Regions from separate parts of the Paenibacillus sp. FSL H7-0716 genome, predicted to be linked through region 2. Evidence: predicted binding sites of a transcription regulator. Region 2 holds the regulator's gene; the other holds the start of a gene.

Region 1 (8,638 bases), 290 kb from region 2:
AGGCTTATCCACAGCAAGAAGGGAATGAAGCCTTGCGAAAAGCGCTTGCCCTAACGGTTTCTGCGGAGGAAGCAGGGGATATCTCCGATGACACAGTTCTCGGCGTACTCTCCTTATTCGGAAATGATGACTTGGCGCAAATCGTGACAGAAGCGATTGCTCAAAGGAAATCTAAAGCACATACAGGGGATTGACAACGAGGATATAATGATAATGTCAGATGAACTTTTTTTAGTAAACGATGTTCATCAGGGATGAAATGTGTTAATATTATATATACTAACTAATAGTAAGTTTCGCTAGTGAGAGGTGAGAACAATGGAAGAACATCAAATTTCGATGTGTCCCAGATTTGAGACAGCCTTCTCTTTCTTAGGCAAACGTTGGAATGGACTTATTATTCAGACATTGATGAGTGGACCGAAGCGGTTTAAAGATATTTCCGGCCTCATTCCTTCAATGAGCGATAAGATGCTGTCCGAGCGGATGAAGGATTTGGAAGGTGAGGGTATTCTGGTTAGACATGTATACCCGGAAACACCTGTACGTATTGAATATGAACTAACAGACAAAGGCCGTGCGCTGGAGCCTGTTATGCAGCAGATTCAGTCTTGGGCTGAGAGCTGGGTAGAGTAGAAATCAAAGTCGTGTTGTGGCCCTTTTTCCTGAAGAACGGAGGAGGGCTTTTCAATTTTTAAATAAAAACCTTGCACAGATCGAAAAAATCTGTAATATAATAGAAAAAACGTTGTATGTTCCTCGAATGGAAACGCTTGCAATATTGGTTTTTGCTCAAATCTACTCAGCTGGAGTACAGGCATAGCAAAACTATTAGGAGGCGAGGGAGATGAAGACCACCCTGTTTTCCCGGGAAATAACGTATGGAAAAAAGGATGTTGCTGAGCTGGAGAACGCTTCGATCAAAGTACAGTTCATCTATGACAAGACGTTGTTCATGCTGCATAGCCATCTTCCAGATTCCTTATGGGATGCGTGGATTGGCGTGCCTTACAGCATTATCTCTTCACTCTACAAAGGCAACAATGATAGCGGGACTATTTTTCAAAAATGGATTCAAAGTCCTTCTGGCTGGAAATGTATCGGCTGTGAACGGCATTGTCTGGAGTCGACGGAACCTCTTCAAGAAGTGAATGTGGCGAGTAATCAACGACAATATAAGTTCCATAATGGCATTCGCCAAAGCATGGTGCTACAAGCCCTAATTTGGTCCATGTACGAGAATACCGTATTATTCAAACCCTTTTTAGGGGATGAGCCTTTTTTTGATGAAGATGATTTGCATACGATATCCTCTTATTTCGTGCCAACCTACCTTAATGATCTACGTCTTCTGGAGCAGTCTAAGCCTTGTAAAGAGTACAAAGATCAGAATATACAGATCTATCAGGAATGGATTGCCGCCCCTGACCTTGTTCTCAAATGGAATGGTGGCCTGACAGAGGGAAGATGGATGACTGGTGTTTATATGGATCACTCCCGCTTTGCTGGCTTAGGACCTTATTTGAAGGACGCAAAGGGTAAGCGAACGTATATGCAGGCTTATGTTCAATAGAAGATACAGATTCTAGTGTCAGGTCGATTGTGGAGATTTATCTCCAGGATTGACCTGTTTTTGTTATCTGCTATTTTCAGGGCAGTAATTAGAAATGAAAAATTAAAAGAAAGGATTTAAAGTAAAATAATGGGAGTTTAAATGAATGAAGACACGGCTATTTATAAGTTGCGGTGCAGTTTAAGGTTTAGAAAGCCGACTTTATTAAGAAATGCAGAAAATGGACACGCTCCTTTTAAGGCTGTAACAGAAGAAACTTTCTAAGTATCGCTCAAATTTCTTCTTTTGCCGGGGCTACCCAGTGCCAAAGTAATCTATTATTCAGCCAATAACACATATAATACCTGTATAAAATTTCGTCATTTCGTTTGTACATCAATAATGCTTGATAGTTTTAACCTAAAGTACGCTAAAGCGTCAGATACCACCATGATTGACCTTTTTCGTTCAACAAAGAGATACAATTTTCGTGAGTACAATCACAAGTCAAAACTCCTTTCAGGGTTAAGGTGAACAGGTAGAAAAGATTTTTTCAGAACCTGATCACATATCCCGAGGAGGAACTATTATGGAAACTAAACAACCTAATGATAGAATTTCGGATTTACAGCATAAGCAATCGGTGCAACCTGGATTTACTCCAGATGCCCTGGTAAAAGATATTGTGCTGCAATTCCCAAAAGCTGCGGATTATTTCAAGTCCAAACGGATTGATTTCTGCTGTGGAGGCGCCAAACCTCTTGCTGAAGCAGCGGTAGAACGTGGACTAGATCAAGAGATGATCATTAGTGATCTCAACAAGCTATTCGAGGAATATCCGGTACCACAAGAAGAACTCGCATGGAACACAGCACCTTCTGCAGAGTTAATCGACCATATAGTGAGTAAACATCACCATTACCTGCGGGAAGAGCTGCCCCTGATTAGCCAAAATGTAACTAAGGTATACCGGGTGCATGGCGGAGATTCCCCTCATTTAGAAGAGTTATATAGCTTGTTTAATACACTTAAGGAAGATCTGCTTCAGCATACAGCTAAAGAAGAGGAAGACGAGTTTCCAAAATTATTAGCGTGTGATGCCAATCCAAGTGAAGAAGGGCTGACCATACTTCGTGAGGCATTAGTTGACCTTGAGAGTGAACATGACACAGCAGGCGATATATTGAGACAAATACGCAAAATAACAGATGATTTCACCCCACCGGCTCATGCTTGTACAACCTATCGTTTGACTTATGCCCGGCTAGAGGAGCTGGAGAGCATGACTTTTGAACATGTTCATCTGGAGAATAATATATTGTTCCCTAGATTCCAGTAGAAAAAATGAGTTTTCAAAGAGTCCCTTAGGGGACTTTTTTTATATTTGAGAACAAAGCTTATTTACGTTATTCTTAAATAGACAGTATGCATAACTTACTACAAGCCTGAGACGCTGTGTGGTCATTAGGCGGGACAAGGCGGTGTCACTATGCCCACGAAATATATGTGGAGGTTGTTACTAGGATTAGTCATCGTATTCATAATAGGGGGATGTTCCACTCTTGTTGACGTTAATAATGAAGGGAATAATGGCTTAGCAGGATCAGACGGACCTGCGCTTTCGCTTATCGTTGCGGGAAATGACTTGCTTACCAACCCTTTGGACAAGCAGCTTAGCGAGAGCTACAGAAAAGGGATAACGATCTTTGACCTACTGAAAGGTAGTGGGAAGGCCACCTTTTCTGAGGATAACACAAGCATTCTAGCAGTAAATAATATTTCACTCGGTCCAGGAATGAATTGGGAGCTGCAAATGGATGGGGAGACCATTGGACCTGAGGATTGGGGTCGAACCGTCGGGCATGAATCAAAATTAGTAATTACGGCGATGTCTAAGGAACATCAGGAACCCCTTCAAATTGTGATGTTGACCGTGAATGGTGGAAGTGAGCAAGTGAATTTGAATCATTCATATGTTATGGGATTTACTGAAGATTTAACAGTGAGAGGTTTGTTGAAGAACAGCAGTGTGGTGCAGTTGACCGAAGACAACAAAAAGGTGTTATCCATTGGTGATTATACTCCTCTTAGCAATGAAGTTTGGAAGATGAAGGTGAATGGGAAGCAGCTGCTTGAGAATGGAATGGACATGAAGCTTAGAGTGCAGGATGAATTGGAGATTTTATTGGCTATACGTTAAAAAAAGTACATAAATGCCAGATCTACGGTTGCTCAGAACCCGTGATCTGGCTTTTTTAATTGGAAGTTATAACCTAATAAAGTTGTCTTATTTTTATGTGAAAATATTCACATTTAATGTGACTGTAATCACAATCTCTCTTAAATTTTGAAATGTATAATTCCATTATGTAGAAGAGAAGTTGAAGCAAAGTTCAACAAGAACGGATAAGACTGAGGAGGCACCTAACCATGGCAGCGAAGAGAGAAAAATTAGTATTAGTCGGCAACGGTATGGCAGGCATAGGTACGCTAGAGCAGATATTGAAGCTAGGTGGAGCTTATGACATTACGGTCTTTGGAAGCGAACCTCATCCCAATTATAATCGGATCATGTTGTCCTATGTTCTCGAAGGCAGCAAAACCATCAACGATATCATCCTAAACGACTGGAATTGGTATGAAGATAACAACATTACCTTGCATACTGGAACAACAGTTACACGAATTGACGAGCATTCCAAGCAAGTAATTGCGGATAACGGTATGGCTGTTTCTTACGATAAAGTGATTATTGCAACGGGTTCGAATTCATTTATTTTACCTGTACCTGGTTGTGATAAGGAAGGCGTAGTGGGTTTCCGGGATATTGCAGATTGTGATGCGATGCTGGCTGCAGCTAAACAATACAACAAAGCGGCGGTAATCGGTGGTGGCTTACTTGGATTGGAAGCGGCAAAGGGTCTTGTGAACCTTGGCATGGACGTTACTGTAGTGCATCTGATGGAAGATCTAATGGAGCGCCAGCTGGATCGTAATGCCTCCTCTATGTTGCAAGCTGAGCTAGAGCGTCAAGGCGTGAAATTTGCCATGGGCAAACAAACAGTAGAATTGACCGGGGAACAGAGAATAAGTGGATTACAATTTAGTGATGGCACTTCACTTGCGGCTGATTTTGTAGTTATGGCTGTTGGCATCAAACCGAATATAACTGTGGCAAAAGAAAGCGGAATTGCTGTTAATCGTGGGATTGTAGTGGACGATTATTTGCAGACCTCTATGCAAAATGTATATTCCATTGGCGAATGTGCCGAACATCGCCTAGTTTGTTATGGATTAGTAGCGCCGCTCTTTGAGCAGGGGATGGTTCTAGCTAAACATCTCTGCGGAAGTGATACAAACCCATATGAAGGTTCTGTTGTCTCCACCAAATTAAAAATTTCCGGTGTGGATGTATTTTCTGCAGGTGAGTTTATGGATTCCCCTGAACATACTGTAATCTCAAGCAAAGATGAATGGAAGCGAACCTATAAGAAAATTCTGCTCAAAGACAATGTCATTGTTGGTGCAGTCCTGTTCGGGGATGTGACAGAGTCGGCTAGCCTGCAAAAGTTAGTTAAACAAGGCGCTGTAATGACCGATGAAATTTATACAGAGGTTATGGGTACGGGCTGCTGCGGAAGCGGAGCCAAAAAGAGCACATCCGTAGAAGCGATGGCGGACGAAGAAATCGTCTGTGGCTGTAACGGGGTTACGAAAAAAGCGATTGTGGATGCGGTCATAGAAAATGGTTTTACTACTGTGGACGAAATTAAAGCATGTACAGGAGCGACGCGCTCTTGCGGAGGTTGTAAACCGGTTGTAGAACAAATTTTACAATTTGTCCTGGGTGATAGTTTTGAACAGTCTGCCAAGCAAGGGATTTGTAGCTGCACAACGCTTAGCAGGGATGAGATTGTTGCTGAGATTACAGCTAAAGGTCTTAGTACTACTAAAGAGGTTATGCATGTACTGGGTTGGAAACAAGAGGAAGGCTGCTCTAAATGCCGTCCGGCGATTAACTATTATCTGGGGATGATAAATCCGGATACACATCAAGACGAGAAGGAATCACGCTTTGTTAATGAACGTATGGGAGCCAATATTCAAAAAGACGGAACCTATACCGTTATTCCACGCATGTACGGCGGGGTAACGACACCGGAGGATTTGAAGAAAATCGCTGATGTCTCCCTTAAATATGATGTAAAAGTTGTGAAGGTGACTGGTGGGCAACGCCTGGATCTAATCGGGGTGAAAAAAGAGGATCTGCCGAAAGTATGGGAAGAGCTCGATATGCCATCAGGTTATGGTTATGCCAAATCGCTACGTACCGTTAAGACTTGTGTGGGTTCACAGTTCTGCCGTTTCGGCACACAGGATTCGCTGGGAATGGGCGCGCTCATAGAACGTAAGTATGAACGTCTTGATTTTCCTGCCAAGTTTAAAATAGCTGTCAACGGCTGTCCACGTAACTGTGCGGAATCCTGTACGAAGGATATTGGCATCGTCGGTAATGATGGCGGTTGGGAAGTATTTATTGGTGGTAACGGTGGGATCAAGCCACGGATCGCTGACTCCTTCTGCAAAATTAAGACCGATGAAGAGTTGATCGAAGTGTGCTCCGCTGTGATGCAATATTACCGTGAGACCGGCAATTATTTGGAGAGAACCTCCGAGTGGGTTGAGCGTATGGGACTTGAGCAGATTCAAATGGTCATTTTGAATAATGAAGATAACCGCAAAGAGCTGGCCGCACGGATTGACTTTGCTCTGACTCAGGTGACGGATCCTTGGAAAAAAATGCTCAATGACAGCAGCACTCGTACTGCGCTTTTTGAAGAAACAAGAGTCTAGCGGATATAACGCACACAGAAGGGGAGAGACCGATGAATAAGACCACACAAACGTATGCAATAGGATCAGTACAGGATTTCTTGCTGCAAATTGGCCGCGTAGTGATTGCTGGAAATGTTGAACTGGCTGTGTTCCGTGCCTCTGACGGAGCCATCTATGCAATAGAGAATCGCAGTCCTCATCCTAAGGGGGGACCGCTTGCTGAAGGGATTGTGTCAGGTCACTATCTGTACGATCCACTGTACGATTGGAAAATCGATCTGCGCACGGGTGAGGTGCAGGCACCAGACCAAGGTAGTGTGGTGACTTATCCAGTCACACTGGATGGAGAGAAAGTTACAGTGAGCGTGTAGACACCGAAGAGTGTAGTAATAGATTTAATAGAAAACGGTGGGGTGGAGTATTATGTTTACGCAAAGTGTGGAGAGCATCGTAGAGACGGCAGTCAGTAAGCGGGACAAAATGAATGAAAGCTTGCCAAGATATTTTTTAGCAGCCCTATTGGCAGGTGCTTATGTAGGCATTGGGATTATCCTAATTTTCTCCCTAGGAGCACCACTGGCAGCTGCCAAATCTCCTTTCCAACCGCTTATTATGGGCACATCCTTCGGCATCGCCCTGACGCTCGTAGTATTTGCAGGCTCCGAGCTGTTTACCGGAAATAATATGTTTTTTACTGTAAGTACACTGGCAGGCAGAACCAGTATCTGGGATACCGTTAAGAACTGGATTCTTGTATTCATCGGGAATGTGGTAGGTGCAGTGATTTTAGCACTTTTAATTCGTGGGACTGGGTTGTTCAGTGCTGCGCCGCCGGAGCATTTGATCTTTACAGCCGCTGCTAAAAAAATGAGTCTCCCATTCTCTGAGCTGTTTTTTCGTGGAATCCTATGTAACTGGCTGGTCTGTTTAGCGCTATGGATGTCCTCACGCGCTAAAAGTGAATCTGCTAAGCTAATTTTAATCTGGTGGTGTCTGTTTGCCTTTATCGCAAGCGGATATGAGCATAGTGTGGCTAATATGACTCTGCTTAGTGTTGCTGTGTTGCTTCCAAATCATCCAGAAACCATTACGATAGCTGGATGGCTGCATAATATGATCCCTGTAACTTTGGGGAATATCATTGGTGGAGGCGTATTCGTCGGCATGGCCTATTGGGTGATCTCACCAGTGCGTGGTGCTCGCAACAACCGTTAAGATCCATTTTTAATTAACTATATTAGAGCTGAACCGATCTTGGGTTTAGCTCTTTTTTTGTTGAATATAAAAAAAAGACACCTGCATTAGGCGCCTTGGACCACTCTATTTAATATTATGCAGAATAATTGGGTCATGTATGTTTCATTGAGGTGAATAGAGGGTATATTATAACGGAATTAGATCCGGCAGATTTCGTTTGGACACAATTCGCAGTGGCAAATTTCTTGCAGCATGCCAAGGTCCTTGATGACAATCATACCGTTCTCATACTCAACAGCATCTTTTTTACGCAGGTCGCTCAGCATCCGGTTAACACTTTCACGAGTGGCACCGATCATGTTGGACAAATCTGTATGCGTAATTTTTTTGTTGATAAGGATATTCTCACCATCGCTGCTCTTCTCACCGTAGGTGTTGCCAAGACGAATGAGCGTGGAGCAGAGTGCACCTGGTTTGCCGTACATCATTAGATCACGGAATTTAGTTTGGGTGAGACGGTGATGAATACCCATCCATTTCATAAAGTCGATAGCAAAATCACAATGTTGGCAAATGAGAATTTCTAGATCCTTTTGTTCGATGACGCCAACTTCACTTTCTTCAATCACTTCGGCTGTAAAGCTATGCTTAGTGCTGAAGAATGGATCTGCTTGACCTACCATATCACCAGCTTGATACATATAAAGAATGAGTTCTTTACCTTCATCAGTAGATTTAGTTAATTTCACACGTCCACGTTTGATATAAAACAATTTATCCGAGTAGTCGCCTTCCCAGAATAGATGTGAACCCTCTGGAACTATGCGCTCTTTCATTGTAACTAGAAGTCTGTTGAAATTCTGTTCGGAGAAACAGTTTGTATTTCCGTGGGCTTCGATAACATTGTAATGTTCTTTTAGCATAATCGACATCCCCTTTATTCCCTCAGTTTTTCAGTAAATTTTAAATTAATTATACCTTGAAAATCCCTCGAATTGGTTATAAAAAATCGTTTAAAAGTGTCGAATTTTCAACATTGTGATAAATTTCACT
Region 2 (8,638 bases):
CCATTGGGATCGGTGCAGGCCGTTACTGTGATGGACAGGTATTGGTTTTCCATGATTTGCTGCGGTACGCCTCACCTTACCGTGAGAAACGTTTTGTCAAAACTTATGCGGATGTGGGTAATGTAATCCGTGAGGGCATCAGCCAATATGTGAAGGAAGTGAAGGAACGTTCCTTCCCAGATGAAAGTCACGTTTTTAATGCAGATGAAACGGTTTTGGAATCTTTATATGGCGCTGCAAGAAAGGAAGGGAAATAAATGAGAGTCGTCAGAAGCATTGAGCAGCTGCGCGAAGCTTTGGAGTATATGAGACAAGGTGGCCACGCCCCGATTGGGTTCGTTCCTACGATGGGATATTTGCATGACGGACATGCCAGTCTGCTTCGCCGGGCTGGAGAAATGAGCAACACAGTGGTAATGAGCATTTTTGTGAATCCTTTGCAATTCGGGCCAAACGAGGATTATGATTCCTATCCGCGTGACGAGCGTCGTGATTTGGAACTCGCTGAACGTGAGGGAGTAGATATTGTATTTATCCCCAGTGTGGAAGAAATGTATCCGCAGCCTACTCGGACTACGGTCTCGGTATCGGAGCTTACTACCCGTCTTTGTGGGGCTTCCCGCCCTGGGCATTTTGATGGTGTAACCACAGTGGTTAATAAATTCTTCAATATCGTACAGCCGGATTATGCTTTCTTTGGGCTGAAGGATGCTCAACAAGTTGCAGTGCTTCGCCGAATGGTGTCCGATCTTAATATGAATGTTGAAATTATCCCTTGTCCGATCATTCGTGAAGGGGATGGACTTGCACTCAGCTCACGTAACGTATTCTTGTCTCCAGAGGAGCGTAGTCAGGCATTGGTGTTATCTCGTTCCTTACGTGAAGCACGTCAGTCTATTGAAGAAGGAAAAGTAAGAACCGTTGCTGAAGTGCGGGAATTGTTGACATCGGTTATTTCCAGCTCACCTCTTGCGGTGATTGATTATGCGGAGATCCTAACATTCCCTGATCTTGAAGGATTAGAGGATGAAGCTCTTTTATCAGAAGTGGATGGGGAAATTATTATAGCGCTCGCCGTGAAGTTTGGTAGAACACGTTTGATTGATAATAATGTATTTATTCCAAAGGAGGTTGCTGCACTTGTTTAGACATATGATGAAATCCAAAATTCACCGCGCAACAGTAACGGAAGCGAATTTGAACTATGTTGGCAGTATTACCATTGATGAGAGCTTGATGGAAGCCGCGGACATTCTTGAGAATGAAAAAGTTCAAATTGTGGATAACAATAATGGTTCGCGACTGGAAACCTATGTAATCCCTGGACCGCGTGGAAGCGGAGTGATCTGTCTTAATGGTGCCGCAGCTCGTCTTGTTCAGCCGGGCGATACAGTAATTATCATTTCGTATGCGATGTTGTCCTCGGAAGAACTGGAGTCACATAAGCCAACGGTGGTATTCGTGGATGAGAATAACAAACCAGTGAAGCTGGCTGATCATGAATTGCATGCTACAATCGCTTAATGTATGGACTTACGCCATGTAATGAATGGCAGGGATGAAAGACCCCGATCTCGCAGAAAATGAAGTCAGGCAAGCTGAACTGATTTCATCTTCAGTAAGGGGGGATCGCCCATGTTTCAACATTTGTTTGCTGAAATGAACAAGGTGCTTCAGGAGATCGTAACAGATTACCCTACAGCGGAGGGTGCCCGCCGGAACGAGCTTTTATGCAATTATAATATGCTGCATAGACTGAGCGATAAAGTGATGGATGAATGGCTCGCTTTCGCTGAGAAGCTTAGTTCCTTTCGCGAAAGTGCGGATTTTACAGCAGTGGTCGAAGAGGAAGTGCCGGAACAGGAAGCACCAGAGCTGTGTATGGATTCCTTTGTAAGAGGTCAGGGGTATTATAAGCTGCTGATGTATGGAAAGTGTATTGATCAGTTTAAAGAAGTTATTGCGCAATACCCGGATAGCTTGGCTGCTCGATTATATTTAGCCATCTCTTATCTGCAGGAAGGTGACGGTGAGTCCGCTTGGAGTCATCTGAACCATATGCTGGGCTTGATACGGGAAACCAAGCTGAAAGCCATGGTTTATAATGCTTTAGGCTGCATACGAGCCTCACAGGAACGTTTCAATGAAGCGCAGGAATTGTTTGATCTTGCTTTGCAGCATGACCCTGCGCTTCCGGAACCAAACGTTAACTTAGAGGTATGCCGCCGTCGTGGAGGGAAGCTGCACTTTGGAAATCAGCTGGTTTCCCTTTTGTAAAAGAATAACGGTTTTGGAAATTTCCATTCAAGCGATGCATCCCCTGAACCAGTGGTGTGCATCGCCTTTTTTCGCAACTTCTGTTATGCTGATTAAGAGTCTCAATTGAAAGGGAATAGAATTATAATGAAATTTGCCGTGCTTGATTTTGAAACAACAGGAACCCAATCCGTGGGTGAAATTATCCAGGTTGGCCTTGCAATTATAGAAGAAGACCGGTCCATCTCCCGGGTATATGGTTCCTATGTCAAGCCCGGAACGCCGATTCCTCCTTTTATAACAGGTCTGACGGGGATTACTGATGATGATGTGAAGGATGCGCCTGAGCTGGATGAGATGATGATGGAGCTTGTTCCGCTCTTGGATGATGTTGTGCTCGTAGGGCATAATGTCGCTTTCGACTTCCATTTTTTACAAAATGCTTTAGATCGTTGTGGTTATTTGCCATTTCAAGGGCGGATTTTGGATACGATTGATTTTCTCAAAATTTGCTTTCCTTCGCTCACATCTTATCAGCTAGGCTCTGTCAGTGCTCATTTTGGAGTGACGCATGATCGTCCGCATCAGGCAGATAGTGATGCACTTGCGACTGCTTTAGTGCTGTTGAAATGTCTGGAGGAGCTCTACGAGCTGCCGCTGCTTACGATCCAGAGACTCTGTGAGCTGTTTACTGAAGAGGATAGTGATCTGGGCTGGTACTTTGATGGTCTGCTGCGAGAGCGGGAAGCGGAGACGCTACAGCCTGAAGGTGATCTGACTTTCTATCGTCAATTAGCGCTTGCAGTAGGAGACTGGACGGAGTTAGCGCCACCTAGAGATGAGCATGCTGAGAATCCGCTAGCGAATTTATCTTTTACTGATTATATGGACGAAGTAACCAAACGACTTAAAGACACATTACCGCAGTATGAAAGCCGGGAAGCTCAGGATATTATGATCAATGAGGTGATGACGGCACTTGCCGAAGACAAACACCTACTGATCGAAGCGGGCACAGGAACCGGTAAATCGCTCGGTTATTTGTTGCCTGCCATTTATCAAAGCGTTCGCACCAATGAAAAAGTCATGGTCAGCACTCATACTATTAATCTGCAGGACCAATTGCGCGAGCGGGATATCCCTTTGTTAACGCAGGTAGTTCCTTTTCCGTTTAAAGCTGCTATTTTTAAGGGAAGAGGACATTATTTGTGTCTGCGTAAGTTTGAGCATAAAATTAATAAAAAGGACTTTATAAGCCCAAGGGAAGATGCGCTTACTGCCGCTCAGATGATCGTATGGCTCACTCAAAGTGAATCAGGGGATGATGAAGAGCTGAATTTAAGCGGCCGGGGTGGTGATTTCTGGGAGACGGTGGCAAGCGATACCGACTCCTGTCTGGGCCGTTCCTGTCCGTGGTTCCGCAAATGTTATTATCATAGGGCTAAGCATGAAGCTGGGATTGCTGACGTGGTCATTACAAACCACTCTAAGCTATTCGCAGATGTTAAGGCTGGGCACCAGCTGCTTCCGGCTTACGAGCATCTTGTCATTGATGAAGCACATCATTTAGAAGATGTGGCTGGTAAACATCTTGGCATGCATATGAAGCATTTCACTGTGGCACACACGTTATCGCGACTGTATAAAGATAGCCGAAACGGACAGCTTCCTGCTCTGCGCCAGATATTACAGTCGTCAGGCAGTGAAGAGGCTTCAGAATGGAGCGGAGTCATCGATCGGATTTACCCGGATCTGCTTACCGTCAAAGAAACCTGGGATGCACTCAGCGACAAGCTGTTCAGCCTTTTGCCGGAACGCAGTGATGCAGGGGCGGGGGAAGCGGGACAACTGGTTATGCGGTTGCTTCCCGCCCGTAAGCCGAAGGATTGGGATGAATTAGTTGCGCTAGAGAACACTATGAATCTGACGTTAAGCGACATCATCCGTAAGGGTGATAAAATGCTTAACGAGATGCGTGACCAGGAAAGCCAATCCTCAGCAGACAGTCTTGTTACTGATATTAGCGGTTTATTTAAGGATTTGGCTTCCATCCGTGAGCAAGTAAGATTCTTTATGGGGCTGAATGACGATAATGTAGTATATTGGCTGGAGGCAAATGGAAATTACCGCAGCAAATCACTACAGCTGTATGCCGTCCCTGTGGATGTTAGCAGCCAGCTTAAAGAGTTGTTCTTCGATAAGAAAAAAAGCATCGTGCTTACCTCGGCGACGCTGTCTGTAGATAAATCTTTTCAATTTATGATTGATAATCTCGGACTTAACGAAGCTGCGGAAGAGGGACGTCTAATGACCTCACTCCTTCCATCTCCCTTTAAGTATCGTGAGCAGGCACTGTTAGTTATACCGCGTGATTTTCCTAGTGTGAAGGGCAGTGTGGGCGATGCTCGATTTGTCGATACACTCGTACAGTCATTATCGGAAGCTGCTAAAACAACACGTGGGCGGATGCTGGTTCTGTTTACTTCTTATAAAATGCTGCGTCAGGTATATGATCCGCTTAAAGAGGCTTTGGCCTCACAAGAGATTACGGTGCTTGGTCAAGGCGTGGAAGGTGGCAGCCGGAGTAAGCTGATCCGCCGCTTTCAGGACAGTGCAGCATCCGTTCTGCTGGGGACGAGCAGCTTCTGGGAAGGTGTAGATATTCCAGGTGAAGCACTGACTTGCCTGGCCATCGTGAGACTTCCGTTTCAACCGCCGAATCACCCGTTGGCGGAAGCGAAGTCGGAGTTATTGCAGGCCCAGAAGAAGAATCCGTTCATGAAATTATCAGTTCCTCAAGCGGTTATTCGTTTTAAGCAGGGATTCGGAAGACTGGTTCGCACGGCGCAGGATCGCGGAATAGTTATTGTTTATGATACAAGGGTTATTGAATCTCATTACGGAAAGTATTTCCTTTATTCATTGCCTGGTCCCAAAATGGAGCATATGCTTACTGATCAAATGGTCCCTCGCATAGCGGAATGGCTAGAGGATGGCGGCGCTTCTTAAAACGCTCGTCTTCAGTTTAGCTCCTCCTTATCCTTAAGGGCGGTCTGTTACAGTACCGCCCTTAGTAAGGAGAGGTAGACGTTTGAATATGGATTTACACAAGAACATTATTATTTTTAGGAGGAAAAATATGAAATCGGATAAAATATCAGAAGCCGTTGTTCGCAGACTACCTGTGTACTTGCGTTTTTTGAATGATCTCCAGAATCGCGAAATATTAACAGTTTCCTCTCAGGAACTTGGACAAAAGCTTGATCTTAATCCCGCACAGATTCGTAAGGATTTAGCATATTTTGGTGACTTCGGCAGAAAAGGTATCGGCTACGATGTAACGTATCTTATTGAGAAAATCCGTCATATCCTAAAGCTGGATCAACAGCTTAATGTAGCTTTAGTTGGAGCAGGTAATCTCGGACATGCCTTGTCTAATTACAATGCATATCTTAAAGATACTATGAAAATCACGGCTATATTTGATTCGTACGCTCCTAAGGTTGGACGTAAGATCAACTCCCTTACTGTGCAACCGATGGATGAACTAGGCAGCACGATTCGTGAGCAAGGTATTCGCATTGCCATTATTACCGTACCTGATTCAGAAGCTCAAAATGTAGCAGATATTCTCATTTCTTCTGGGATTGAAGCGATTTTGAACTTTGCCCCTGTGATTCTGAAGACACCACCGAATATCCGGGTGCATGCAGCTGATTTTACAACTGATCTGCAAAGTCTTGCTTATTACTTGCGGGATGGAAAGGAAGAAAGCGAACATGAACAACAATAAAACGATAATTAAGGGCGGGTATTTTCTGACTCCGGGAACGGATGAGCCGGTTCTGAGTGGATATATGACTATTGAAGATGATTTAATCACTTACATAGGAAAAGAAGAGCCTCAGATGGAAGCTGGAGTGCAAGTGGTTGATGGCAGCCGTCTGCTGTTCATGCCTGGACTTGTAAACACACATGGTCATGCGGCGATGTCTTTGCTGCGTGGATATGGAGATGATTTAGCGCTACAAGTGTGGCTTCAGGAGAAGATGTGGCCGATGGAGGAAAAGTTCACCGGAGATGATGTATACTGGGGAACCTCCTTATCTGTATTGGAAATGCTGAAGGGTGGAACTACGACCTTCCTCGATATGTATGATCATATGGACCGAGTAGCCGAGGTAGCTGAGTTATCAGGTATCCGTTCCGTATTGATGCGTGGTGTGATCGGGTTATGTCCAGAGGATGTACAGAATCACAAGCTTGCGGAAGCGATTTCTTTTGCCCGTAACTGGCATGGAAAGGCTGACGGTAGAATTACTACTATGATCTCGCCACATGCCCCTTATACTTGCCCTCCGGACTTCCTGGTTAAGTTCGTGCAGGCAGCGCATGATCTGGATTTACCGATGCATACGCATATGTCCGAAACGAAACGTGAAGTGGAACAAAATGTGGCGGATTACGGGTTGCGTCCTGTAGCTCACTTAGAGAAGCTTGGAATGTTCACACGTCCCTCGATAGTTGCACATGGTGTTCATTTAAATGATGAAGAGATTGAGATCTTGGCTCGCCATAATGTGGGTGTATCTCATAATCCGGGCAGTAATTTGAAGCTGGCTAGCGGAGTGGCTCGGGTTACTGATCTTCTAAAAGCTGGTGTGAAGGTGTCTCTTGGCACGGATGGCGCGGCAAGCAACAATAACTTGGATATGTTTGAAGAGATGCGGCTTGCAGCTCTCATTCATAAGGGTGTCAGCGGTGATCCAACGGCTGTTCCAGCTCCAGAGGCTCTGCGTATGGCTACAGAATATGGCGCGCAGTCCATCTTTTTAAATAATGTAGGCAGACTTGCTGTAGGGATGAAAGCTGATTTCATTGCTATTGATATCGATCAGCCGCATTTGCTGCCACACACAGATCTGTTGTCTCATGCAGTTTACTCTGCTAGCGCTCAGGATGTTGAGCATGTGTGGGTGAATGGTAAACAGGTCATCAAGCATGGACAATGCTTAACCCTGGATGAGGAAGCTATCCGGCGTAAAGCGCAAGAAGCCTTCGAAGGTTTATTGAAGCGTTAAGTCTGGAGAATAACGAATAAATAAAAGGCTGCGACTTTTTGCTTTTAGCAAAAGTTGCGGCCTTTTGTGTATTTTTAAGGCTGGGAAAGCTAGAAAATTATGAAATTTTGGATAAACACGCGGGTGTGTTATATAATCAAAAAAGATATATTACTAGAAAGGGAGCTGTACCTTGAAGAAAAGGAAAAAATGGATCCTCCTGGGGTCAGTTCTGATTCTGCTCCTGGGGTTTGGACTTATCCAGTTCTATGCCTATATTATGAAAGATCAATGGAACGAGCGTGATATCGCTAAGGATGTTGCCAAAACCAGAGCGGGTCTAACAGAGGTAACCAAAGCACAAAAATCGGTTTGGGATGAAAATGCAGTGTACTGGGTATTAACAGGGAAAAATGAAGCCGGGACTGCTCTTATGGTCTGGGTCCGCTTTACGGTAGATGGAAAATTTGCTGAAGGCGACGATGCAGTGTTTGCTGAGGAACTAAGTAAAGGAACCTCGGAAGCCCAAATACGCGGCATTATCAAAGCTGATCTTCCGGACATAACGATTGAACGCTTGCTGCCGGGAGTATATAACGGAGAGTATGCTTGGCAGCTTTTTTATAAACAAAGCGGTCGGTATTATTATCAATTTTATCGCTTTTCGGATGGGTCCCGAATGGGCGAAGGTTACAGTTTACCTAAAAGTTAAGCTGAACATAAGGAAATTAAGGGTGGCATAGTAAACAAGCGAACTTAGTATAAGTTCGCTTGTTTACATTTATTTGATGTACAAAAGTGATATACTAAGTGATATACTGAATGGGTGGTTATCACCGAATATTCTCTTAAATTCATACACAAAAATAGGCCGATTGATTAAAAATCAAGGCCGATTTTGTCGAAAGTGAGGAATATATTTGGTATTGATGGAAATATTTAAAAAATTAAATTTTAAATATATTCACATTTATTTTGAAATTAGTATATACACCTGTGATATACTACTACTTGTAATTAGAACAGCAATAAGAGACTTCAGTCTCTCTGATGAGCTCTCAAGTAGCTATAAATTATTATACTGAGCTTTATATTTTGTCATCTTTGAGAGGAGGACGTTTCTTGAAATTACGTCTTGTACCTGTGCTGATAACGTCTCTACTGTCGGCTACTCTATTGTTTGGTGGCTTCTTTTTATATCGTCAGTTTGCAATGCAGGAACCACTTCAGAAGATTGTATCTCAATATGAGGGCGTCAATAATTCTCATATCAGTATTAACCGCAATGAGGTCACTTTGAAACTTGATCTCCAGCCAGGCAC

Evidence for each region. The regulator Rex, encoded in region 2, represses fermentation and respiration genes when NADH is low (regulators of the CRP and FNR family bind a similar motif). The targets are predictions, from matches to a motif close to TTGTGAAATATTTCACAA.
Region 1: the regulator Rex is predicted to act here: its motif matches at 3,848-3,865, upstream of nirB (nitrite reductase large subunit NirB).

The regions. Positions count from the first base shown of each region.
Region 1 covers NZ_JBBODA010000002.1:314,302-322,939, reverse strand. The annotation lists gene MHH60_RS04320 (hypothetical protein) at 1-194, shown strand, start outside; gene MHH60_RS04315 (winged helix-turn-helix transcriptional regulator) at 319-636, shown strand; gene MHH60_RS04310 (hypothetical protein) at 848-1,573, shown strand; partial or broken gene MHH60_RS04305 (hypothetical protein) at 1,715-1,837, shown strand; gene ric (iron-sulfur cluster repair di-iron protein) at 2,196-2,891, shown strand; gene MHH60_RS04295 (hypothetical protein) at 3,042-3,752, shown strand; gene nirB (nitrite reductase large subunit NirB) at 3,983-6,406, shown strand; gene nirD (nitrite reductase small subunit NirD) at 6,439-6,759, shown strand; gene MHH60_RS04280 (formate/nitrite transporter family protein) at 6,812-7,603, shown strand; gene MHH60_RS04275 (Crp/Fnr family transcriptional regulator) at 7,783-8,508, opposite strand.
Region 2 covers NZ_JBBODA010000002.1:27,091-35,728, reverse strand. The annotation lists gene panB (3-methyl-2-oxobutanoate hydroxymethyltransferase) at 1-257, shown strand, start outside; gene panC (pantoate--beta-alanine ligase) at 258-1,148, shown strand; gene panD (aspartate 1-decarboxylase) at 1,141-1,524, shown strand; gene MHH60_RS02975 (tetratricopeptide repeat protein) at 1,636-2,277, shown strand; gene dinG (ATP-dependent DNA helicase DinG) at 2,404-5,265, shown strand; gene MHH60_RS02965 (redox-sensing transcriptional repressor Rex) at 5,396-6,049, shown strand; gene MHH60_RS02960 (amidohydrolase) at 6,036-7,337, shown strand; gene MHH60_RS02955 (cell wall elongation regulator TseB-like domain-containing protein) at 7,510-8,028, shown strand; gene MHH60_RS02950 (hypothetical protein) at 8,439-8,638, shown strand, end outside.